DNA from 3 places in the Streptomyces sp. NPDC098101 genome. Region 2 is predicted to be linked to each of the others. Evidence: riboswitches for the same ligand, from Rfam matches in the RefSeq annotation. Region 2 holds a riboswitch; each other region holds the start of a gene.

Region 1 (7,894 bases), on a different contig from region 2:
CGGGTGCGACGCATCCGTCGTCACGCCTGGGGGTGACCTTTGGCCATGGCTTCGCAGACGACCGCTCCTACCCTGATCGGCTCGGTGCAACGCGCGCTGAGACTCCTGGAGGCGGTCGCCTCCCACCCGGACGGCGCCCCGGCGAAACAGCTCGCCCGTGAGACCGGCCTTCCGCTGCCCACCACGTACCACCTGCTCCGCACCCTGACGCACGAGGGCTATCTGCTCCGCGAGAAGGGCGTGTTCGTCCTGGGGGACGCCGCCGTCAGGCTGGCCGACGGCGCGGCTGTGCAGAATCGTCGCATCAAGATCGAAAACTCTCTCGCCCGCTGGCGGGACGAGATCGGCGTCCCGATCTACTTCGCCGTCTACCGGGAGGGGGAGGTCGAGCTCGTCGCCGTCGCCGACACCCCCTCCGCCCCCGCAGTGGAGGAATGGGCAGATTTCCGCGAGACGGCGCACGCTCACGCGATCGGGCAGTGCATCTTGAGCCAACTTGATCCGGGAACTCGTCAAGACCACCTTGACCGCCACCCGGTGGAATCCATCACCCCGTACACGGTGAGTAACCGAAGTGCGCTTTTGGATCGTTTGGGCGGTTTGGGGAGAATGGAACCCCTGGTGGAGCGTCAGGAATATGCGCTCGGCACGGTCTGCGCCGCAATCCCCCTCACCGTGGGCTCCGCGGCGGCCGCAATGGCGATTTCCCTCCCCCTTCACCAGCAAGAACGGTTGCTCCCAGCAGTCGAGCGACTACGCACCGAGATCGGAAGGCTCTTCGGGTCGCTCGCGTTCTCTATCAGTATCTGAAAAATCACTCCTTGTGATCTGCTAGTGCTTACAGCACGATTGCGTCAAGAGGGCCACGGGGGATCATTCCTGGCCGTTTCGGTCACAGCTTTCAGCAGCTGTGTTTACACAACTGCTTCATCTACTGCGGGGTACATGATGCGAGAGTCGGTTCAGGCCGAGGTCCTGATGAGCTTCCTCGTCTCCGAGGAGCTCTCCTTCAAGATCCCGGTCGAACTGCGGTATGAGACCCGGGATCCCTATGCGGTGCGGATGACGTTCCACCTCCCCGGGGACGCACCCGTGACCTGGGCCTTCGGCCGTGAACTGCTGCTCGACGGGATCAACCGGCCGAGCGGGGACGGCGATGTGCACATCGCCCCGACCGAGCCCGAGCGGCTCTCGGACGTCTCCATCCGGCTCCAGGTCGGCGGCGACCGCGCCCTGTTCCGGGCCAGCGCGCCGCCGCTCGTCGCCTTCCTCGACCGTACGGACAAGCTGGTTCCGCTCGGTCAGGAACGGACACTCGGCGACTTCGAGGACAACCTGGAGGCGGCGCTCGGCCGGATCCTCGCCGAGGAGAACGCCGGCCCGGCCTGAAACGAGCACGCCGTCACCGACCCGTACCGATCCGGACCCCTCCGCGTGGCCGACCCCCCGAGCCGGCGCGCCGACGGACCGGACGTACCACCCGGTGCGTGCGCGTCACTTGGCGCGGCGGCGGCGTCCGCCCCGCGCCGGTGAGGGCTTCCGGCCGCCGGTCCCCGGGCGGTCGGTTCCCTCCGCGCGGTCGGCGGAGACCACGAGCGCCGCGAGCGCCGTGGTGACCGGGACGGACGCCACCAGACCGATCGACCCGACCAGCGTCCGGACGATCTCCTCGGCCACCAGCTCGCTGTTGGCCACCGTCCCCATGCTGCTCTGCGCGATGGAGAAGAGCAGCAGCAGCGGCAGGGCGGCGCCCGCGTAGGCGAGCACCAGCGTGTTCACGACCGAGGCGATGTGGTCGCGGCCGATCCGGATCCCCGCCCGGTACAGGCCGCGCGGCCCCATGCCCGGATCGGCCTGGTGCAGCTCCCAGACGGCCGAGGTCTGGGTGACCGTCACGTCGTCGAGCACACCGAGCGAACCGATGATCACACTGGCCAGCAGGAGGCCGGACATGTCGATGTCCGGATAGAGCCCCTTGATCAGGCCGGTGTTGTCGTCGGTGTTGCCGCTGAGCGAGGCCCAGCCGATGAAGAGCGAGCCGAGCAGCCCGATGAGCAGCAGCGAGATCAGCGTGCCGAGGACCGCGACCGAGGTGCGGGCCGAGAGGCCGTGGCACATGTAGAGCGCGATCAGCATGATCGCGCTCGACCCGACCACCGCCACCACCAGCGGATTCGACCCCTGCAGGATCGCGGGCAGGATGAAGAACATCAGCACCAGGAAACTCACGGCGAGCGCGACCAGGGCCATCAGCCCCCGCATCCGCCCGACCGCCACGACCGCGAGGGCGAAGATGCCGGCGAGCACCGCCAACGGCACCTTGCGGTTCACGTCCGTCACCGAATACTGCAGGTCGTAGGGGGCGTCGGGGGCGTACGCCACCACCACGCCCTGCCCCTCCTCCAGTTGGCGCGGGGCGCCCGGCTGCACGATCTCGGTGAACTCGCGCCCCTTGTTCGGACCGGTGGTGACCTCGACCTTCGCCCGCTTGCACTCCCCCTGCTGCGCCTCGACCGCCTCGCGCCCCTCCGGGGTGGAGGTGTCGCCGGTCGGCGGGACCTGACCGGCGTTCACGGCCTTGCAGTCGACCTGCTCGACGGAGACGACCCTGCCCTGCTCGGTCTGCCGGTCGAAACCGACACCGGTCCGCTCGTGCGGCGGGGCGCCGCCGGGCCACAGGACCGCGAGACCGACCAGGACGGCGGTGGCGAAGGGGACCAGGACGGCGGCGATGACCTTGCGCAGGTGCCGGGACACGGGCACGGCGGGCCCGTGCGCGTGGCTGTGCCCGTGTCCGGCTCCGTGACCGGGCCCTGCTCCGCCGCCGGATCCATGGCCGCCGCCGGATCCATGACCGTGGGAGGGTCCATGGCCGTGGGAGGGTCCCGGACCGTGGGAGTGGTCGTGGGGCTCGGGGGGCTGCTGGGGGGAAGTCACCGACCGATCATCGCAAGAACGGCGGGGGCCCACTGTTCAGCACGCCCGGGATGACGCTAGCGTGGTGACACCTTTGCACACGCGGGAGCTCGGAGCACCGGGCTGAGAGGGCGCTGATCACCGTACGCGCGTACCGATGTACGTACGGGAGGAGGCTGCGCCGACCGCCGAACCTGTTACCGGGTAATGCCGGCGTAGGGAGATCGGTCTCATGACCATTCAGGATGCACGCACGCCTGCCACCAGCCAGGAAGACCGCACGCCGGGCTGGCACAAGGGGTACGTCCAGGGATCGCGCCCCGACCTGCGGGTGCCGGTCCGTCAGGTGCACCTCACCAACGGCAAGGACGTCACGCTGTACGACACGTCCGGCCCGTACACCGACCCCACCGTCGACACCGACGTGCGGCGGGGTCTGCCGCCGCTGCGCGAGAACTGGATCATCGCGCGCGGCGACACCGAGGAGTACGCGGGCCGTCCGGCCCGTCCCGAGGACGACGGCATCAAGCACACCTCGCCGCGCGGCGGCGGCCTCAAGAACCTCGACGCCGTCTTCCCCGGCCGCCCCCGGCTGCCGCGCCGGGGCCGCTCCGGTCAGGCGGTGACGCAGCTCGCGTACGCCCGCCGTGGCGAGATCACGCCGGAGATGGAGTACGTCGCGATCCGCGAGAACGTCTCCCCCGAGGTCGTGCGCGAGGAGATCGCGGCGGGCCGGGCCGTGCTCCCGGCGAACGTCAACCACCCGGAGATCGAGCCGATGATCATCGGCAAGCGGTTCCTGGTGAAGGTCAACGCCAACATCGGCAACTCCGCCGTCACCTCCTCCATCGAGGAGGAGGTGGAGAAGATGACCTGGGCGACCAAGTGGGGCGCCGACACGGTCATGGACCTGTCCACCGGCCGCAACATCCACACCACCCGCGAGTGGGTGCTGCGCAACTCCCCCGTGCCGATCGGCACCGTCCCGCTCTACCAGGCCCTGGAGAAGGTCGACGGCAGGGCCGAGGAGCTGAGCTGGGAGATCTACAAGGACACGGTCATCGAGCAGGCCGAGCAGGGCGTCGACTACATGACGGTGCACGCCGGCGTGCTCCTGCCGTACGTGCCGCTCACCGCGCGCCGCAAGACCGGCATCGTCTCGCGCGGCGGCTCGATCATGGCCGCCTGGTGCCTCGCGCACCACAAGGAGAACTTCCTCTACACGCACTTCGAGGAGCTCTGCGAGATCCTGGCGGCGTACGACGTCACGTACTCGCTCGGCGACGGACTGCGGCCCGGCTCGATCGCGGACGCCAACGACGCGGCGCAGTTCGCGGAGTTGAAGACGCTCGGCGAGCTGAACACGATCGCCAAGCGGCACAACGTCCAGACGATGATCGAGGGCCCCGGGCACGTCCCGATGCACAAGATCAAGGAGAACATCGACCTCCAGCAGGAGATCTGCGAGGAGGCGCCGTTCTACACCCTCGGCCCGCTGACCACGGACGTCGCGCCCGCGTACGACCACATCACCTCCGGCATCGGCGCGGCGATGATCGCCTGGTGGGGCACGGCGATGCTCTGCTACGTGACGCCCAAGGAGCACCTGGGCCTGCCCAACCGCGACGACGTGAAGACCGGCGTCATCACCTACAAGATCGCGGCCCACGCGGCGGACCTCGCCAAGGGGCACCCGGGCGCCCAGGAGTGGGACGACGCGCTCTCGGACGCGCGCTTCGAGTTCCGCTGGGAGGACCAGTTCAACCTGGCCCTCGACCCGGACACCGCCCGCGAGTTCCACGACGAGACCCTCCCGGCGGAGCCCGCGAAGACCGCGCACTTCTGCTCGATGTGCGGTCCGAAGTTCTGCTCGATGAAGATCTCCCAGGACATCCGCCGCGAACACGGCGGCACGGAGCAGGAGATCGAGGCCGGCATGGCGGAGAAGTCGAAGGAGTTCGCGGCGAGCGGCAACCGGGTCTATCTGCCGCTGGCGGACTGACGCCGGGCCCTTCGGGCGCGCCGTTCCGGGAAGGACGAGGGGCTTCCCGGAACGGCGTTCCGGACATCCGGACCCCTTCGGCGTGATGGGACGACGGCTTCTATGCTCGGCCGGTGACCCTCTACTACGACCCCGTCGCGCGCCTCGGCGGCGACCGCGAAGCATTCCGGGGCGACTGGGAGGACCGGCTCTGGCTCAACGTGCCGGGGCCCTTCTACGGCGGCGAGACCGATACGTGCCGGACGGGCCGGGACTCCGCGCCCCGGCACGTCCTCTACGGCGGCGCGTACCTGACCGAGTACGTCTACCGCCAGCCCGGGACGCCGGCGGAGACGGCACGGCTGGTCGAAGCAGCCGACCGCGATCCCCTTCTCGGGTACGGCTGCGACGGCGACTCGCGGTGGACGCCGGGCGCGGTGCGGGAGTGGTGGCGCGACCGCGGCCGGATCGCGGAGTACCTGTCCGCCCACGACTGGGACGACGTCGACTGGGCTCGGCAGGGCGTGGCCGCCGCCGTCCGGGACTACGAGTCCTCCCTCGCGGGACGCCTGGCGACGGATCTGCGGATCTACCTCCACTGGCTGGAGGAGGGGCGGTCTCCCGGGGCCGACGAACGGCTGCCCGACCTGTAGCCGACGGGCCCGCTCCGTCTGTAGCCGACGGGCCCGTTCCGTCGTTCCGGGAGTTCCGGGAGTTCCGTCAGGGGTCGGAAGGATCGGAAGGGTCCGTGGCGGCGAGGGCGTCGCGGAGGAAGGGGAGGATGCCGCGTTCGAGGAGGGCGAGGCGCCAGGCCTCGCGGGCGCGGGAGAGTTCGTCGTCCGGGGCGGGGGGCGGGCCGCCCGTGCTCACCTCGGCCGGGCTGTTGCGCAGGGCCGTGACGAGGAGTCCGGCGGCCGCGCAGAGCAGCCCGGCGGCGGCGAGGGAGCCGAAGACCAGGCCGGCCGTGAGCAGGGTCGCGCCGAACGCCACGGTGGGCGCGAGGGCGTGCAGCACCGCGCCGACCAGCAGGAAGATGACGGAGGCGGCGCCCGCGAGGACCGGGACCATGACGGTGACGATCGCGACGACGCCCGCGCCGGGGCCGGGGAGGTCGTACGCGGCCGGGGCGCGGGTCCCGAAGGCCGTGCGGTTCTGCTCGCGGACCTTCACGAAGTGGTCGTACTCGCTCGCGGCGGCGGAGGTGACGAGCGCCGTCGCGTTCAGGGTCATCGCGCGTAGTTGCGCGACGGTGAGCCGGGTGCCCACCCCGGCGAGTTCCGGACGTGCGTGGGCGGTGTCCAGTGCGTCGTCGAGGACCCGCTCGTACTCGGCACGGTCCTCGGTCAGCAGGTGCGGAGCCACGTTCATGTGCATCCCCCGATGCTCCGTAGGCCCGTGACGGCAGCGGGAAGGCGGCCGGGCGGGCGGAAACGGAGGAGAGCCTGCTACGGATGCACCCGATGGTATTGCGGCGACGCCACGGGCTGACAGGGTGTTTCCGGAAATCGCCCTCCACGGATGCGCAGGGTGATGCGTCAGGCGTTCGCTCTTTCGTTCAGGGGGAGTTGGACGACAAGCAGCTTTCCGGCCATGGTCACTCCGCCGTCCATGGCGATCGCGAGCCCGTCGGCGTACACGTGCGGCCCGTCGACGACCGGGCCGCCGCCGTCCTCGCCGTCCTCCGTGCCGACCTGGCCGAGGAGGTACGGGATCGGGCTGTGGCCGTGCACGATCCGGCTGCCGCCGTAGGTGGAGAGCAGCTCCTGGACGGCCTGCGGGCCCCCGTCGTCACGGAACGCGAAGCGCTTGGTGAACTTCCGGAACACGTCCCAGACCTCGTCCGCGTCGTTCCGGGTGAGGATCTCGTGGACCGTGTCGTTGACGTCCTCGATGGTCTCGCCGTATTCGAGGTACGCGGTGGTGTCCGAGTGGACGAGGAGGTGGTCGTCCTCCCGCACCACGGCGTCGAGCCGGGACATCCACTGGAGGTGGACGTCCTGGAGTCGGTCCATGTCCTGCTTCTGGCCGCCGTTGAGCAGCCAGGCGGCCTGGAAGGTGGCCGTGCCCGCGCCGGAGTTGACCGGGGTGTCGCCGAAGCGCTTGGCGCCGATGAGCAGCAGCTCGTGGTTGCCCATGAGGGCCTTGCAGTAGCCGCCGGCGGCGGCGGCCTCGGCGGAGAGCCGCATGACCAGGTCGATCACGCCGATCCCGTCGGGACCGCGGTCGGTGAAGTCGCCGAGGAACCAGAGGCGGGCGTTGCCTGCGGACCAGCCGCCGTTCTCGTCGACGAGGCCCTGGGCGCGGAGGGCCGCGAGGAGTTCGTCGAGGTAGCCGTGGACGTCCCCGACGACGTAGAGGGGACCGGGTCCGTCGCCGGACGGGACCTCGCCCGCGGGGGCGGGCACGGGGGAGACCTTCACCTGGACGGTGTCGCCGCGGTTGATGACGGGCAGGTCGCGCTCGGTCGGCGTGTACCCCTCGGGCACCTCGCCCTCGGGGAACGCGTTCCCGGGGTGGCCGGAGGCGGCGGGGTACGCGGGCGCGGCGGCGCGGTGACCGAGGTGGAGCGTCGGATCGGCGGGCATGGGCGCGGGGGCCTGCGGCGGGGGCGGGGGCGTCTGCGGTACGGACGCCTGCGGCACGGCCTCGGCCGCCGGGGGGTGCACCGGCGCCGGGGCCCGCACCGGCACGGCCTCGACCGGGGAGGGCGCGACGGGGGGCAGCGGCTCGCCGACGGCCGGCCGGGCGGCCGGGGCCGGGGCGGCGTGCGGTTCCGGGCCGGCGTGCGGCGTCGAGGCCGGGCGCGGCGCCGGGTGCTCGCCGGAGCCGGAGGCGGAGGCCTCGTGCGGCGTCGGGGCCTCGTGCGGCACCGGGTGTTCGGACCGTACGTGCTCCGCCGGCGCGGGCGTCCGCTCCTGCCCCGACTGTTCGACGGCATGGCTCTGTACGGGCACGCGTGCGTACGGTGGTACGCGGAAGTCACGCAATGTCGCCGTG
Region 2 (7,894 bases):
CCGGCACGGCGGCCGAGGGCGCGGGCACGTCCGTGTTCAGGTGCTGGTAGAGCACCTGGGCGGGCGTGTCGCCCGCGTGCGGCTTGCCGCCGGTCAGCATCTCGTACAGGACGACGCCGCAGGCGTACACGTCGGCGCGGGTGTCGGCGGTGCCGTGCTCGATCTGCTCCGGCGCCAGGTACGAGACCGTGCCGAGGACCGAGCCGGTGGTGGCGGTCGCCGAGCCCACGGCCCGGACGAGACCGAAGTCCGCGACCTTCACCCGGCCGTCGTCCCCTATCAGGACGTTCTCCGGCTTCATGTCCCGGTGCACGAACCCGGCCCGGTGCGCGGCGCCGAGCGCGGCGAGCACCGGCTCCAGGATGTCGAGCGCGGCCCGGGGCGCCAGGGCGCCCCGCTCGCGCAGCACGTCGCGGAGGGTGCAGCCGGGGACGTACTCCATCGCCAGGTAGACGTACGCGCCCTCGGCGCCCTGGTCGAAGACGCCCACGACGTTGGGGTGCGCCAGCCGGGCGACGGACTTCGCCTCGCGGATGAACCGCTCGACGAAGGCGGCGTCGGTCGCCAGCTGCGGGTGCATCACCTTGAGCGCGAGGACGCGGTCGAGCCGGGTGTCGACGGCCCGGTAGACCGTGGCCATCCCGCCGACGGCGATGCGCGCGTCGACGCGGTAGCGGCCGTCGAGCAGCCGCCCGACGAGGGGGTCCTGAAGGGTCGTGTCCACGGCGACGAGTCTACGAGCCGCGCACACGCGTCCGGTGCGCCCGCCCCGCACCGCAGCAGACCTGTGACGAGCGCCCCGGCCTCAGAACGCCGGGCGCTCCGGGTCCAGCCGCGCCAGGCCCTCCACCGGCGACGACGCCTCCGCGAAGTGGCGGCGCGGGATGCGGCCGGCCCGGTGCGCGAGCCGCCCCGCCGCGACCGCGTGCCGCATCGCCGAGGCCATCAGGACCGGTTCCTGCGCCCGGGTGACGGCCGACGCCAGCATCACCGCCGCGCACCCCAGCTCCATCGCGAGCGCCGCGTCCGACGCCGTGCCGGCCCCCGCGTCCAGGATCACCGGCACCCCGGCCCGCTCCGTGATCAGCCGGAAGTTGTGCGGGTTGCGGATGCCGAGCCCGGAGCCGATGGGGGAGCCCAGCGGCATGATCGCCGCGCACCCGGCGTCCTCCAGCTTCCGGGCGAGGACCGGGTCGTCGTTGGTGTACGGCAGGACGGTGAAGCCGTCGTCGACCAGGGTCTCCGCCGCGCTCAGGAGCTCCTCCCCGTCCGGCAGCAGGGTCCGCTCGTCGGCCACGACCTCCAGCTTGATCCAGTCGGTGCCGAGCGCCTCCCGGGCGAGCCGGGCGGTCAGGACCGCCTCGCCGGCCGTGAAGCAGCCCGCCGTGTTGGGCAGGACCCGGATGCCGAGCCGGTCCAGGACGGAGAGGACCGAGCCCTGGACGGTCGGGTCCAGGCGCCGCATGGCGACCGTGGTCAGCTCCGTGCCGCTGGCGACCAGGGACCGCTCCAGGACGTCGAGGCTGGGCGCCCCGCCGGTGCCCATGATCAGGCGGGAGGAGAACTCCGTACCGCCGAGGACGAACACGTCGTCGGACATCGCGCTCAGCCCCCCTGCACCGCGGTGAGGACCTCCACCCGGTCCCCGTCGCCGAGCGGCGTCGACGCCCACTCGCCGCGCGGCACCACCGTCTCGTTCAGGGCGGCGGCCACCCCGGAGCGGGCCGTGGTCAGGGCCGCGACGAGGGCGTCGAGGGAGACGGGGCCGGAGAGCTCACGCGCCTCCCCGTTCACGAACACGGTCACGGGCGCGGACGCGTTCACGGACGCGTCGCTGGTGGGCGGGTTCGCGCTCATGCGGGCTGCTCCTGACGTACGGGAGGGACGGGGGAGAAACGGCGGGGGGTGAAGGGGCGCGCCTCGTCGGGCAGGACGCCCGTGGCCAGCACCTCGGCCATGACGTCGCCGGTGACCGGGGTGAGCAGCACCCCGTTGCGGTAGTGGCCGGTGGCGAGCAGCAGACCGGGCAGGGCGGTCGGGCCGAGCAGCGGCGCGTTGTCCGGGGACGCGGGGCGCAGCCCGGCCAGGGTCTCGGTGAGCGGCAGCTCGGTGATCCCGGGCACCAGCTCGTGGGCGTCGCGCAGCAGCTCGTACACCCCGCCCGCCGTCACCGTCGTGTCCCAGCCCAGTTCCTCGCTGGTGGCGCCGACGACCAGCTCGCCGTTCTCGCGGGGCACCAGATAGACGTGGCTGCCCCGGACGACGGCCCGCACGGTCCGCGAGAGGAAGGGGGCGTACGCGGCCGGCACCCGGAGCCGCAGGACCTGGCCCTTCACCGGGCGCACCGGCGGGAGCACCTCGTCCGGCACCCCCGCCAGCCGCCCGCTCAGGCTGCCCGCCGCGAGGACGGTCTGTCCGGCCTCCAGCTCCCCGCCCCCGGCCAGGACCACGCCGCGCGCCCGGTCCCGCACCACGCTCAGCCGCTCCGCGAGGACCCGGTGGAAGACCACCCCGGCCCGCTCGCAGGCGACCAGGAGCGCGGCGGCGAGCCGGCGCGGATCCACCTGGTGGTCGCCGTCGACCCGCAGGCCGCCGCGCACCCCCGGCGCCAGCATCGGCTCCAGGCGGCGGCACTCGCGGCCGCTCAGCCACTCCGAGGAGAGCCCGCAGCGGGTCTGGAGGGCGTGCAGCTCGCGCAGGTGCGCCCGGTCGTCGGCGTCCAGGGCGACGGCGAGGGTGCCGCAGGCGCGGTGGCCGACGTCGAGGCCCGTGGCCTCCTCCAGTTCGGCGACGAAGGCCGGATAGCGGGCGGCGGAGGCGAGGTTGAGCCCGAGCAGGGTCTCCTCGCCGTAGTGCAGTTCGGTGACGGCGGCGAGCATCCCGGCCGCGACCCGCGCGGCCCCGCCGCCCGGCTCCGGGTCGACGACGGCGACTTCCAGCCCGCGCCGCGCGGCCCGCCAGGCCGTGACCAGGCCGATGATCCCGCCCCCGACCACGAGGACGTCGGTCCCCCGGACGTCGGGAGCCCTTCGCGCTTCGGAAGAACGCATGGGCGTCCAGCCCCTCCCTTCGCCGGCATGACCCGGATCAGGTTCGTACGGTCGGAGGCCGTCCAGCCTCCCTCTCAGCCCGGTGCGTCCGGGCTCCCGCGAGTGCTTTACGCCCGCCAGACTAGCTTCCGCCGGGCGCGTGCCACGAGGGGGCCCGGCCCCCCGCCCTTCCTGACGGGAAGTCAGGTACGTAAGGTGACCGTGTGAGCGAGCAGAAGCAGACCCAGCGGCGCGTCGTGGTCGTCGGCGCCGGGATGGCGGGCGTCCAGACCGCCGTCGCCCTGCGCGAGCAGGGCTTCACCGGCCCCGTCACCCTCATCGGGGCCGAACCCCACCAGCCCTACGACCGGCCCCCGCTCTCCAAGGCGGTCCTCCTCGGAAAGGCCGAGGACTCCGCCTTCGACGTCGACTTCGAGGACCTCGGCATCGAACTCCGGCTCGGCGTGGACGTCACCGGACTGCGCGCCGCCGACCACGAGGTCGACACCGAGGCCGGGCCCGTCGCGTACGACACCCTGGTGATCGCCACCGGCGCCCACCCGCTCACCCTGCCCGGCTCCGACGGCGTCCCCGGCGTCCACCTGCTGCGCACCCTCGACGACGCCGTGCGCCTCGGGCCCGTCCTGGAGCGCCGCCACACCGTCGTGGTCGTCGGCGCCGGCTGGATCGGTGCCGAGTTCGCCACCGCCGCGCTCGGCGCGGGCTGCGCCGTCACCGTCGTCGAGGCCGCGGACCTCCCGCTCGCCGGGGTCCTGCCCGTCGAGGTCGCCGCCCCCCTGGCCGAGTGGTACGGGGCGAACGGCGCCGAACTCCTCACCCGCGCGCGCGTGGACGCGGTCGAACCCGGCCGGGTCCTCCTCGCCGACGGCCGCGCACTGCCCGCCGAGGCCGTCGTCGTCGGCATCGGCGCCCGCCCCGCCACCGCCTGGCTCGCCGGCTCCGGCATCGCCCTCGACCCGAGCGGCGCCGTCACCGCCGACGACCGGCTGCGCACCTCCCTGCCCGACGTGTACGCGGTCGGGGACTGCGCCTCCTTCCCCTCCGCCCGCTACGGCGAGCGCCTCCTCGTCCACCACTGGGACAACGCCCTCCAGGGCCCGCGCACGGTCGCCGCCGCGATCGTCGGCGCCGACCCCGGGCCGTACGACCCCGTGCCGTACTTCTGGTCCGAGCAGTTCGGGCACTTCGTCCAGTACGCGGGGCACCACGCGGGCGCGGACGAGCTGCTGTGGCGCGGCACCCCGGCGGACGAGACCTGGTCGGTCCTCTGGCTGCGCTCCGGCGCGCCGGTGGCCCTCCTCACCGTCGGCCGCCCCCGCGACCTGGCCCAGGGCCGCAAACTGATCGAGACGGCGACCCGGCTCGACCCGACCCGCGCGGCGGATCCCTCGGTACCCCTGAAGGCGGCGGTGGAGTAGGCCCGACTACCGGCTGTCGGTCCGGGATGGCAGGCTTGTCCCGTGACCGAGATTGACGCAAAGATCGATGCTCTCGTCCCCGCCTGGCTCTACCTGCCCGACATCGCGGAGATGCTCGATGTCGAGGTGACGCGCGTGCGGCAGCTGGTCAAGGACGGCCAGCTCATCGCCGTGCGCCGCGGAGAGAACAACGCGCTGCAGGTGCCGGCCGCCTTCATCCAGGGCGACAAGGTCGTCAAGGGCCTCTCCGGGACCCTGACCCTGCTGCGGGACGACGGCTTCACCGACGAGGAGATGCTGGAGTGGCTCTTCACTCCGGACGAGAGCCTGCCGGGCACGCCCGCGCAGGCGCTCGGCGAGAACCGCGGCACGGAGGTGAAGCGCCGCGCCCAGGCGCTCGCCGTCTGACGCGCCCGGCCTGACGCGCGCCGTCCGGCGCACACGGTCCGGCGCGCGCCGCCCGACCCGCACGGCCGGACGCCCCGCACAGCCCGGTGCGCGTCGTCCGACACGTACCGAAGACACCACCCGCGGGTGTCGTGGCGGCCGGTCCCCCAGGGGGCCGGCCGTCGCGGCGCCCGCGGCACCGACGGGGGGAACCCACCCATGCCCACGCCTCGCGAGCGCCTCGCCGACGCCCGGCTCTACCTGTGCACCGACGCCCGGAAGCGCCAGGGCGACCTGCCCGCCTTCCTCGACGCCGTGCTCTCCTCCGGCGTGGACGTCGTGCAGCTCCGCGACAAGGGCATGGAGGCCGCCGAGGAGCTGGAGCACCTCGCGGTCTTCGCCGAGGCGGCGCGCCGCCACGGCAAGCTCCTCGCCGTGAACGACCGGGCCGACGTCGCCCACGCCATCGGCTCCGACGTCCTCCACCTCGGCCAGGGCGACCTGCCCGTCCCCGCCGCCCGCGCGATCCTCGGCGACGGGATCCTGGTCGGCCGCTCCTGCCACGCCGAGACCGAGGTGGCCGCGGCCGCCGCCGAACCCGGCGTCGACTACTTCTGCACCGGCCCCTGCTGGCCCACCCCCACCAAGCCCGGACGGTACGCGCCGGGGCTCGACCTCGTGCGGTACGCGGCCGGCCTGGCCCAGGACCGCCCCTGGTTCGCCATCGGCGGCATCGACGGGACCAACCTCGACGAGGTCCTCGACGCGGGCGCGCGCCGGATCGTCGTCGTCCGGGCGATCACCGAGGCCGACGACCCGGCCGCCGCGACCGCCGCCCTCGCCGGGCGCGTCCGGGAGCGCGCCGGGCACTGAGGCCCGCCGGGCCCGCGTCCACCACCCGGACGGACCACGGGCCTGCCGTCCGGAATGTGTCCGAAAAAGTGTCCAGCAGTCGGACAGGGCGGACGTGGCCCGCCGCACCCCGTCTAACCTGCCGGTATGGCCCTTGGTACCGCTTCCGTCCGCTCGGACCGCGCCCGCACGGTCCGCGACATCCTCGCCTCCGGCGGCACGTCGTACTCCTTCGAGTTCTACGCGCCCCGGACCGAGAAGGGTGAGCAGAGCCTCTGGAAGGCCATGCGCCGGGTCGAGGCGGTCGGCCCCAGCTTCGTCTCCGTGACCTACGGCGCCGGCGGCACCACCCGGGGCGGCACCGTCAAGGCCACCCAGAAGATCGCCTCCGACAGCACCCTCACCCCCGTCGCGCACCTCACGGCCGTCGGCCAGTCCGTCGCCGAGCTGCGCAACATCCTCGGCCAGTACGCCGACGCCGGGATCCGCAACATGCTCGCCCTCCGGGGCGACCCTCCGGGCGACCCGCTGGGCGAGTGGATCGAGCACCCCGAGGGGGTCCGGTACGCCGCCGACCTGGTCCGGCTGATCAAGGAGTCGGGCGACTTCTGCGTCGGCGTCGCCGCCTTCCCCGAGATGCACCCCCGCTCCACCGACTGGGACACGGACATCCGGCACTTCGTGGACAAGTGCCGCGCCGGCGCCGACTACGCCATCACCCAGATGTTCTTCGACCCGGAGAACTACCTGCGACTCCGCGACAGCGCGGTCAAGGCGGGCTGCGAGACCCCGATCATCCCCGAGGTCATGCCCGTCGTGAACGTGAAGACCCTCGACCGGCTGCCCCAGTTGAGCAACGCCGCCTTCCCGGCGCGCGTGAAAGACCGCATCCTCGCCGTCAAGGACGATCCCGCCGCTGTACGCTCCATCGGTATCGAGTTCGCGACGGAGTTCTGCGCGCGTCTGCTGTCCGAGGGCGTCCCCGGGCTGCACTTCATCACGCTCAACAGCTCCACCGCGACGCTCGAGATCTACGAGAATCTCGGACTGCACCAGCAGTCGTGACCGGTCGTACCCGCCCCGACCCGCGGCGGTGACCGTGGAGAGGGGCGGCGGGGCATGGGGTGGACGGTCCTCTACATCGCGTTCGGCGTGGTCGCGCTGTGGCTGCTGGGGGAGGTGCTCCTCCAGTACAAGGCGCGGCTGCGCTGGCGCGTGCTCGCCTTCTGCGGCTTCCTCTTCGTGGTCCTGGGCGTCCTGCTGCCCTCGGTCCCGGTGATCGTCGCCGGCGCGCTCGCCTTCGCCGTCGGCCAGACGTACGTGACGCTCTCGTTCCGCCGCGGCTTCTCCACCGGCTGGGCGATCGGCGGCAACCCCGGCGCGAGCCGCCGCCGCAGGTCCGGCGCGCCGGCCCAGGCCGGACCCACCCTGGAGGTCACGGACCTCTCGTACGACGAGCCGGACGCCGCCCACCACGGGCCCGGGGAGCGCCCGGAGACGGTCGCCGGGGGCACGGAGGTCTACGAGCCCCTGCCGATGCCCGACGACACCGGCCAGTACGGGGTCTACGACACCGGCCGCGACGCCGCTCCCGCCGCCGGCCAGGGATACGACCCGGCGGCCTACGCCCCCTACGCGGCGGGATACGAACAGGCGGGATACGAGCAGGGGTACGAGCAGCCCGCCCCCCAGCAGGGGTACGACTACGGGACCGCCGGGCAGCAGCAGTACGCCGCCTACTCCGACCCGTACATCGGCCCGGGCACGGACAACCAGCAGTACGGCACGTACTACGGCGACCCCTACGCCCCCTCGTACACCTACGACACCCCGCCCGGCGGGGTCTGGGTCCCGCAGCAGCGCGACACCGAGCCGGAGCCGCAGCAGCAGGCCCCGGGCCCGTACGGCTACGAGCCGCACCAGGACGACAAGGAGCAGTACCGGTACTGAGGCCCGCGGGCCCGCCCGGGCCCGGCAACCCGCCCCGGGCCCCGGGAACTCACTGCGAGCCGCGGAAGTCCGCGCCCTCCACGATCAGCCCCGCCACCAGCGCGCCCGACATGCCCGCGTGGGCGAGCCCGCCGCCCGGGTGCGACCAGCCGCCCGCGAAGTACAGGCCCGGCAGCGGCGAGCGGTTCCCGGCCGGGAGCAGCCGCCCGCCCGCCCCGGCGAGCGCGGGTCCGGGCA
Region 3 (7,894 bases), on a different contig from region 2:
CTCCGACCCGAAGCGCAACCCCGACGCGGTCAAGTTCGACGCGCTCGAGTACGGCGAGGTGATCGCCCGCGACCTCAAGGTCGCCGACGCCACCGCCGTCACCCTGTGCCGGGACAACAACCTCCCGATCCTCGTCTTCGAACTGCTCGCCGAGGGCAATATCGCGCGCGCGGTGAAGGGTGAGAAGATCGGCACGCTCGTGAGCGACCAGGGCACCCGGGCCTGACCCGAACCGGGAACCGCCCCGCCAGGGGATGGACAGAGCCCTGCCGGTCGTACACCGTGCAGGACACAACGCGACGACACGCAGGAGCAAGTGGTGATCGAAGAGACCCTCCTCGAGGCCGAGGAGAAGATGGAGAAGGCCGTCGTGGTCGCCAAGGAGGACTTCGCCGCGATCCGCACCGGCCGTGCGCACCCGGCGATGTTCAACAAGATCGTGGCGGACTACTACGGCGCCATCACCCCCATCAACCAGCTGGCCTCCTTCTCCGTCCCGGAGCCGCGGATGGCCGTGGTGACCCCGTTCGACAAGAGCGCGCTGCGCAACATCGAGCAGGCGATCCGTGACTCGGACCTCGGCGTCAACCCGAGCAACGACGGCAACATCATCCGGGTGGTGTTCCCCGAGCTGACCGAGGAGCGCCGCCGCGAGTACATCAAGGTCGCCAAGGGCAAGGCCGAGGACTCGAAGATCTCGATCCGCTCGGTGCGCCGCAAGGCCAAGGAGTCCATCGACAAGCTCGTCAAGGACGGCGAGGTCGGCGAGGACGAGGGCCGCCGCGCGGAGAAGGAGCTCGACGACACCACCGCGAAGTACGTCACGCAGGTGGACGAGCTGCTCAAGCACAAGGAAGCCGAGCTGCTCGAGGTCTGATGAACGACTCTTCCTGGGATGCCCCGGCCGGTTCCGGCCGCGGGGGACCCCACCAGGGTCCCGCCCCGGCGGGTCCCGCACACGATCGGCACCGGGCGGCGCAGACTCGGCCCATGCCCATCGTGCCCGACGTTCCCACCGGCGGATTCCAGGACGGTCACGGCCGGGGGGCCGCTCACCCGAGCGGTCCCCTGTTCCGTGACGAGACGCCGCACGAGCACCCGCAGGAGCCCATGCCCAGCCCCACCCCGCCTCCGCCGCCCGCGCCGCCGGCGCCACGGCAGAAGAAGAGCGCGGGGCGGAACCTGGGCGCGGCCATAGGGGTCGGGGTCGGCCTCGGCGCCGTCATCATCGCCTCGCTGTACATCTGGGCGCCGGCGTTCGTCGGGGTGATCGCGATCGCCGTGGTCGTCGGGCTGTGGGAGCTGACGTCCCGGCTCCAGGAGCGCAAGCAGATCAAGGCGCCGCTGGTGCCGCTCGCGGTCGGCGGCGCGGCGATGGTCGTCGCCGGGTACGTGCGCGGTGCCGAGGGCGCCTGGGTCGCGATGGCCCTGACGGCGCTCGCGGTCCTGGTGTGGCGGATGACGGAGCCGCCCGAGGGCTATCTGAAGGACGTCACGGCGGGCGTGTTCGCCGCGTTCTACGTGCCGTTCCTGGCGACGTTCGTGGCGCTGCTGCTGACCGCGGACGACGGTCCGGAGCGGGTGCTCACCTTCCTGATCCTGACGGTGGTCAGCGACACCGGGGCGTACGCGATCGGCTGGCGCTTCGGCAAGCACAAGCTGGCGCCGAGGATCAGCCCCGGCAAGACCCGCGAGGGCCTGGTCGGCGCGGTGACGTTCGCGATGGCGGCGGGCGCGCTGTGTATGCAGTTCATGATCGACGACGGGATCTGGTGGCAGGGCCTGATCCTCGGTCTCGCGGTGGCGGCGAGCGCGACGCTCGGCGACCTCGGCGAGTCGATGATCAAGCGGGACCTGGGCATCAAGGACATGGGCACGCTGCTGCCCGGTCACGGCGGCATCATGGACCGCTTGGACTCGTTGCTGCCGACGGCGCCGGTGGTGTGGCTGCTGCTGGCGTTGTTCGTCGGAACCGGCTGACCGGTCACGGCGCCAGGCGGCGGAGCCGCACGTCGACACAGCATGGACCGCTTGGACTCGCTCCTGCCGACGGCGCCGGTGGTGTGGTTGCTGCTGGCGTTGTTCGTCGGAACCGGCTGACCTGCGGTTCTTCGGAGGAGGGACCCGTTGTCCACAGGGCGGCGGGTCCCTCTTCGTATCTCTGCGACACTGGTAGCACCATGCCCAAGCCCGGAGAACTCACTTTCGTCGCCCCCCGCGGAGCCAAGAAGCCGCCGCGGCACCTGGCCGACCTCACGCCCGCCGAGCGGAAGGAGGCCGTCGCCGCGATCGGCGAGAAGCCCTTCCGCGCCAAGCAGCTGTCCACGCACTACTTCGCGCGGTACGCGCACGACCCCGCCGAGTGGACCGACATCCCGGCCGCCTCGCGGGAGAAGCTGGCCGGGGAGCTGCTGCCCGACCTGATGTCCGTGGTGCGGCACATCTCGTGCGACGACGACACCACCCGCAAGACCCTGTGGCGGCTGCACGACGGCACGCTCGTCGAGTCGGTGCTCATGCGCTACCCGGACCGGGTGACCATGTGCATCTCCTCGCAGGCAGGCTGCGGGATGAACTGCCCGTTCTGCGCGACCGGGCAGGCCGGCCTCGACCGGAACCTGTCGACCGCCGAGATCGTGCACCAGATCGTGGACGGCATGAGGGCCCTGCGCGACGGCGAGGTCCCCGGCGGCCCGGCGCGGCTTTCGAACATCGTCTTCATGGGCATGGGCGAGCCGCTCGCCAACTACAAGCGGGTCGTCGGCGCCATCCGCCGTCTCACCGACCCCGAGCCGGACGGCCTGGGCCTGTCCCAGCGCGGCATCACCGTCTCCACCGTCGGACTCGTGCCCGCGATGCTCCGCTTCGCCGACGAGGGCTTCAAGTGCCGCCTCGCGGTCTCGCTGCACGCCCCCGACGACGAGCTGCGCGACACCCTCGTGCCCGTCAACACGCGCTGGAAGGTCCGGGAGGTCCTCGACGCGGCCTGGGAGTACGCGGAGAAGTCCGGCCGCCGGATCTCCATCGAGTACGCCCTCATCCGGGACATCAACGACCAGGCCTGGCGCGGCGACCTCCTCGGCCGGCTGCTCAAGGGCAAGCGGGTGCACGTCAACCTGATCCCGCTGAACCCGACGCCCGGTTCGAAGTGGACGGCGTCCCGCCCGGAGGACGAGAAGGCCTTCGTGGAGGCCATCGCGCGGCACGGCGTGCCGGTGACCGTGCGGGACACCCGAGGTCAGGAGATCGACGGTGCCTGTGGACAGCTGGCCGCCGCCGAGCGCTGAGCTTGTACTCTGAGCTCGAACACATCTCCATATTCCGACAGGGGAGCGCCACAGCGCTGAGAGTGCGGTGTCCGTCAGACCGCAGACCCTCTGAACCTCGCCCAGGTCATTCTGGGTAGGAAGTTCGGTCGTAACTCGAGCTGTTGCGCCCTGCCCGCGTCCGGTCCGCCGGTCGTGGGCGGGGCCGCGTCTCTTCCTGGTCCCACCCAGGAGGAAAACTTCAGTGAGCATCAAGAAGCAGGCCGCCGTCGCGGTCCTCGCGGCGCTCGGCGTCACCGCCCTCGCCGCCTGCGGCACCGACGGTGCCGGCGAGGACGCCGGCAAGACCGGCGCGCCCGCGCCGAAGACCGTGACCCTCGTGAGCCACGACTCGTTCAACGCCTCCAAGGAGGTCCTGGCCGAGTTCACGAAGCAGACCGGCTTCACCGTCAAGGTCCTCAAGGCCGGCGACGCGGGCGAGGCCGTCAACAAGGAGATCCTGACCAAGGGCTCCCCGCAGGGCGACGTCTTCTTCGGCGTCGACAACACCCTGCTGTCCCGCGCCCTCGACAACGGGATCTTCGTCGGGTACCAGGCGAAGGGGCTCGACCGGATTCCGGCGGAGTACCACCTGGACAAGGAGCACCGGGTCACCCCGATCGACTCCGGCGACATCTGCGTCAACTACGACAAGAAGTACTTCACGGACAAGAAGCTGGCGCCGCCGGTGACCTTCGACGACCTGGCGAAGCCCGCGTACAAGGACCTGCTGGTGGTCGAGAACCCGGAGCGGTCCTCCCCGGGCCTCGGCTTCCTCCTCGGCACCGCCGCGAAGTACGGCGACGACGGCTGGCAGGACTACTGGAAGAAGCTCAAGGCGAACGGCGTGAAGACCGTCGACAGCTGGGAGCTCGCCTACAACCAGGAGTTCTCCGGCTCGGCCGGCGGCAAGCAGGCCAAGGGCGACCGGCCGCTGGTCGTGTCGTACGCCTCCAGCCCGCCGGTCGAGGTGCTGTACGGCGAGCCGCAGCCGAAGGTCGCCCCGACCGGGGTGTCCACGGGGACCTGCTTCCGGCAGACGGAGTTCGCCGGCCTGCTGAACGGCGCGAAGAACCCCGAGGGCGGCAAGGCGCTGATCGACTTCCTGATCTCCAAGAAGTTCCAGGAGGACATGCCGCTCCAGATGTTCGTCAACCCGGTGGCGAAGGACGCGGTGCTGCCGGAGCTGTTCACGAAGCACGGCGTGGTCGTGGAGAAGCCGGAGACGATGGAGCCCGGGAAGATCGCCGAGAAGCGCGACGCGTGGATCCAGCAGTGGTCGTCGCTCGTCCTGAAGTAAGGCGCGCCGAAGCGGGGCGCGACCCGCGGGGGAACGCGGCGCGGCTGGGGCTCATGGCCCTGCCCGTCGCGTTCTTCGCGGTGTTCTTCGCCTGGCCCGTCGTGTCCATCGTGGACCGGGGGCTGCGGCCCGACGGCAGCTGGCGGTTCGGCGGGATCGGCGAGACGCTGGGCCGTCCGGACATCCTCGACGTGCTCGGCTTCACCGTCTGGCAGGCGCTCGCCTCCACCGGCCTCACGCTGCTCGTCGCCCTGCCCGGCGCGTACGTCTTCGCCCGCTTCGACTTCCCCGGCAAGAGCGTCCTGCGGGCCGTGGTCACGGTGCCGTTCGTGCTGCCCACCGTCCTGGTCGGCACCGCGTTCCTGGCCCTGGTCGGCCGGAACGGGCTCACCGACGAGCTGTGGGGGCTGCGGCTCGACACCAGCGTGTGGGCGATCCTCCTCGCCCACGTCTTCTTCAACTACGCGGTCGTCGTCCGGACCGTCGGCGGCCTCTGGGCGCAGCTCGACCCGCGCCAGGAGGAGGCCGCCCGGGTCCTCGGCGCCTCCCGCTTCACGGCCTGGCGGACGGTGACGCTGCCCGCGCTCGTCCCGGCGGTGTCGGCGGCGGCCCTGATGGTCTTCCTCTTCACCTTCACCTCCTTCGGCGTCGTGCAGATCCTCGGCGGGGACGCGTACACGACCCTGGAGGCGGAGATCTACCGGCAGACCGCCCGGCTGCTCGACCTGCGGACGGCCGCCGTCCTCACCCTCGTGCAGTTCGTCGCGGTCGGCGCGATCCTCGCCCTGCACGCGTGGACGGTACGGCGGCGGGAGACCGCGCTGCGGCTCGTGCCGCCGGAGCGGACCGCGCGCCGGCCGCGCGGCGCCGGGCAGTGGGCGCTGCTCGGCGGCGTCCTCGCCTCGGTGGCGCTGCTGATCCTGCTGCCGCTGGGCGTGCTCGTGGAGCGCTCGTTCGCCGGTCCCGGGGGGTACGGGCTCGGCTACTACCGGGCGCTCGGCTCGCTCGACGAGAGCGGGACCTTCCTGGTGCCGCCCCTGGAGGCGATCGGCAACTCGCTGCGGTACGCGCTGGCCGCCACCGCCATCGCCGTCGTGATCGGCGGGCTCGCGGCGGCGGCGCTCACCCGGCGGGCCGGACGGCTCGTCCGGGGCTTCGACGCGCTCCTGATGCTGCCGCTCGGGGTCTCCGCCGTCACCGTCGGCTTCGGCTTCCTCATCACGCTCGACGAGCCGCCGCTCGACCTGCGGGCCAGCTGGATCCTCGTCCCGCTCGCGCAGGCCCTCGTCGGCGTGCCCTTCGTCGTCCGGACGATGCTGCCGGTGCTGCGCGCGGTCGACGAGCGGCTGCGGGAGGCGGCGGCCGTGCTCGGCGCCTCGCCGTGGCGGGCCTGGCGGGAGGTGGACCTGCCGCTGGTGCGGCGGGCGCTGCTGATCGCGGCCGGGTTCGCGTTCGCGGTCTCGCTCGGCGAGTTCGGCGCGACCGTGTTCATCGCCCGGCCCGACAGCCCGACGCTGCCGGTCGCGGTGGCCCGGCTGCTCGGCCGGCCCGGCGAGCTCAACTACAGCCAGGCGATGGCCCTCTCGACGATTCTGATGGTGGTGTGCGCGGTGTCCCTGCTGCTGCTCGAACGGCTCCGCACCGACCGGACCTCCGGGGAGTTCTGATGCTGAGACTCGACGGGGCGACCGTACGGTTCGGGGCGCGGGCCGTGCTCGACGCCGTGGACCTGGAGGTCGCCGACCACGAGACCGTGTGCGTGCTCGGCCCCAGCGGCAGCGGCAAGTCCACGCTGCTGCGGGCCGTCGCGGGCCTCCAGGCGCTCGACGCCGGCCGGGTGCTCCTCGATGGGGCCGACCAGGCCGGGGTGCCGACGCACCGGCGGGGCGTCGGCCTGATGTTCCAGGACCACCAGCTGTTCCCGCAGCGGGACGTCGCGGGGAACGTCTCCTTCGGGCTGCGGATGCGGGGGGACGGGAGGGCCGAGCGGACGGAGCGGGTGCGGGAGCTGCTCGACCTCGTCGGCCTTCCGGGCGCCGGGCGGCGGTCCGTCGCCGCGCTCTCCGGCGGCGAGCAGCAGCGGGTGGCGCTGGCCCGGGCGCTCGCGCCCCGGCCCCGGCTCCTCATGCTCGACGAGCCGCTCGGCCAGCTCGACCGGGGCCTGCGGGAGCGGCTCGTGGTGGAGCTGCGGCAGCTCTTCGGGCGGCTCGGGACGACGGTCCTCGCGGTCACCCACGACCAGGGCGAGGCCTTCGCGCTCGCCGACCGGGTCGTGGTCATGCGGGACGGCCGGATCGCCCAGTCGGGGACGCCCGTCGAGGTGTGGGGCCGCCCGGCCTCCGAGTTCGTCGCCCGCTTCCTCGGCTTCGACAACGTGGTGGCCGCCCGGGTCACCGGGACGGTCGCGGAGACCGTCTGGGGGAAGGTGCCGGTGCCGGAGGGCTCCCCGCAGGGCGAGCGGCGGCTCCTCGTCCGCCCCGGCGGAGTGCGGCCGGTTCCCGCCGGGGACGCGCCGGCCTGGACGGTGGAGTCCCGGACCTTCCGGGGCAGCCACGTCGTCGTACGGCTCCGCCCGGCCGACGGCCCGCCCCTGGAGGCCGAGCTCCCGTTGCGGGACGCGCCGGAGGAGGGCGCGGGGACGGGCGTCGCCTTCCGGACGGAGGACGTGGTGGTGCTGGGCGACGACACGCCGTAGGGCAGGGGCGGGGCCGATGAGTTCCGCCCGCCGGGGGAGTCTCCCGTACGTACGGCGTCTTCGCCGCCCGCACGTCCCGCAGGTTCCGCACGGGAGGAACACCATGGCCCAGCTGCTCAGAGTCCAGAACTTCAACGTCTCGTCCGACGGGTACGGCGCCGGGGAGGGCCAGACCCTCGAACGGCCCTTCGGGCACGCGGATCCGGAGGCGATGTTCGCCTGGGCCGGTGCCACGGCGAGTTGGCCCCGGCGCACCGCGCCCGGCGGCAGCCGGGGCCTCGACGACTACCTGACGCGGGACTACGGGCGGAACATCGGCGCCGAGATCATGGGCCGCAACAAGTTCGGGCCCCAGCGCGGTCCCTGGCGGGACCACGAGTGGCGCGGCTGGTGGGGCGACGAGCCGCCGTTCCACACCCCGGTCTTCGTCCTGACCCACCACCCGCGCCCCTCGTTCGCGCTCGGCGACACCACGTTCCACTTCCTCGACGCCGACCCGGCTACCGCCCTCGCGACGGCCCGGGAGGCGGCGGACGGCAAGGACGTGCGGCTCGGCGGCGGGGCCGCCACCGTCCGCGCCTTCCTCGACGCCGG

What was found. A riboswitch is a leader RNA that binds a small molecule or an ion and turns the genes downstream of it on or off. The one in region 2 is predicted to bind thiamine pyrophosphate.
Region 1: another riboswitch for thiamine pyrophosphate. It lies ahead of thiC (phosphomethylpyrimidine synthase ThiC); the one in region 2 lies ahead of thiO (glycine oxidase ThiO).
Region 3: another riboswitch for thiamine pyrophosphate. It lies ahead of ACIQVI_RS30745 (thiamine ABC transporter substrate binding subunit); the one in region 2 lies ahead of thiO (glycine oxidase ThiO).

What each region holds. Positions count from the first base shown of each region.
Region 1 is NZ_JBIWAS010000005.1:49,388-57,281, reverse strand. Features, by position in the region: gene ACIQVI_RS23105 (IclR family transcriptional regulator) at 46-810, shown strand; gene ACIQVI_RS23100 (SsgA family sporulation/cell division regulator) at 949-1,389, shown strand; gene ACIQVI_RS23095 (YibE/F family protein) at 1,495-2,970, opposite strand; TPP riboswitch at 3,009-3,155, shown strand; gene thiC (phosphomethylpyrimidine synthase ThiC) at 3,149-4,918, shown strand; gene ACIQVI_RS23085 (ferredoxin) at 5,032-5,550, shown strand; gene ACIQVI_RS23080 (hypothetical protein) at 5,618-6,271, opposite strand; gene ACIQVI_RS23075 (metallophosphoesterase family protein) at 6,433-7,894, opposite strand, start outside.
Region 2 is NZ_JBIWAS010000002.1:945,270-953,163, forward strand. Features, by position in the region: gene pknB (Stk1 family PASTA domain-containing Ser/Thr kinase) at 1-724, opposite strand, end outside; gene ACIQVI_RS11310 (thiazole synthase) at 806-1,600, opposite strand; gene thiS (sulfur carrier protein ThiS) at 1,606-1,857, opposite strand; gene thiO (glycine oxidase ThiO) at 1,854-3,050, opposite strand; TPP riboswitch at 3,048-3,160, opposite strand; gene ACIQVI_RS11325 (NAD(P)/FAD-dependent oxidoreductase) at 3,254-4,468, shown strand; gene ACIQVI_RS11330 (Rv2175c family DNA-binding protein) at 4,511-4,876, shown strand; gene thiE (thiamine phosphate synthase) at 5,075-5,728, shown strand; gene metF (methylenetetrahydrofolate reductase [NAD(P)H]) at 5,855-6,772, shown strand; gene ACIQVI_RS11345 (hypothetical protein) at 6,827-7,657, shown strand; gene ACIQVI_RS11350 (phytoene desaturase family protein) at 7,707-7,894, opposite strand, start outside.
Region 3 is NZ_JBIWAS010000009.1:99,339-107,232, reverse strand. Features, by position in the region: gene pyrH (UMP kinase) at 1-226, shown strand, start outside; gene frr (ribosome recycling factor) at 320-877, shown strand; gene ACIQVI_RS30755 (phosphatidate cytidylyltransferase) at 877-1,980, shown strand; gene rlmN (23S rRNA (adenine(2503)-C(2))-methyltransferase RlmN) at 2,181-3,287, shown strand; TPP riboswitch at 3,317-3,427, shown strand; gene ACIQVI_RS30745 (thiamine ABC transporter substrate binding subunit) at 3,511-4,605, shown strand; gene ACIQVI_RS30740 (ABC transporter permease) at 4,659-6,272, shown strand; gene ACIQVI_RS30735 (ABC transporter ATP-binding protein) at 6,272-7,300, shown strand; gene ACIQVI_RS30730 (dihydrofolate reductase family protein) at 7,404-7,894, shown strand, end outside.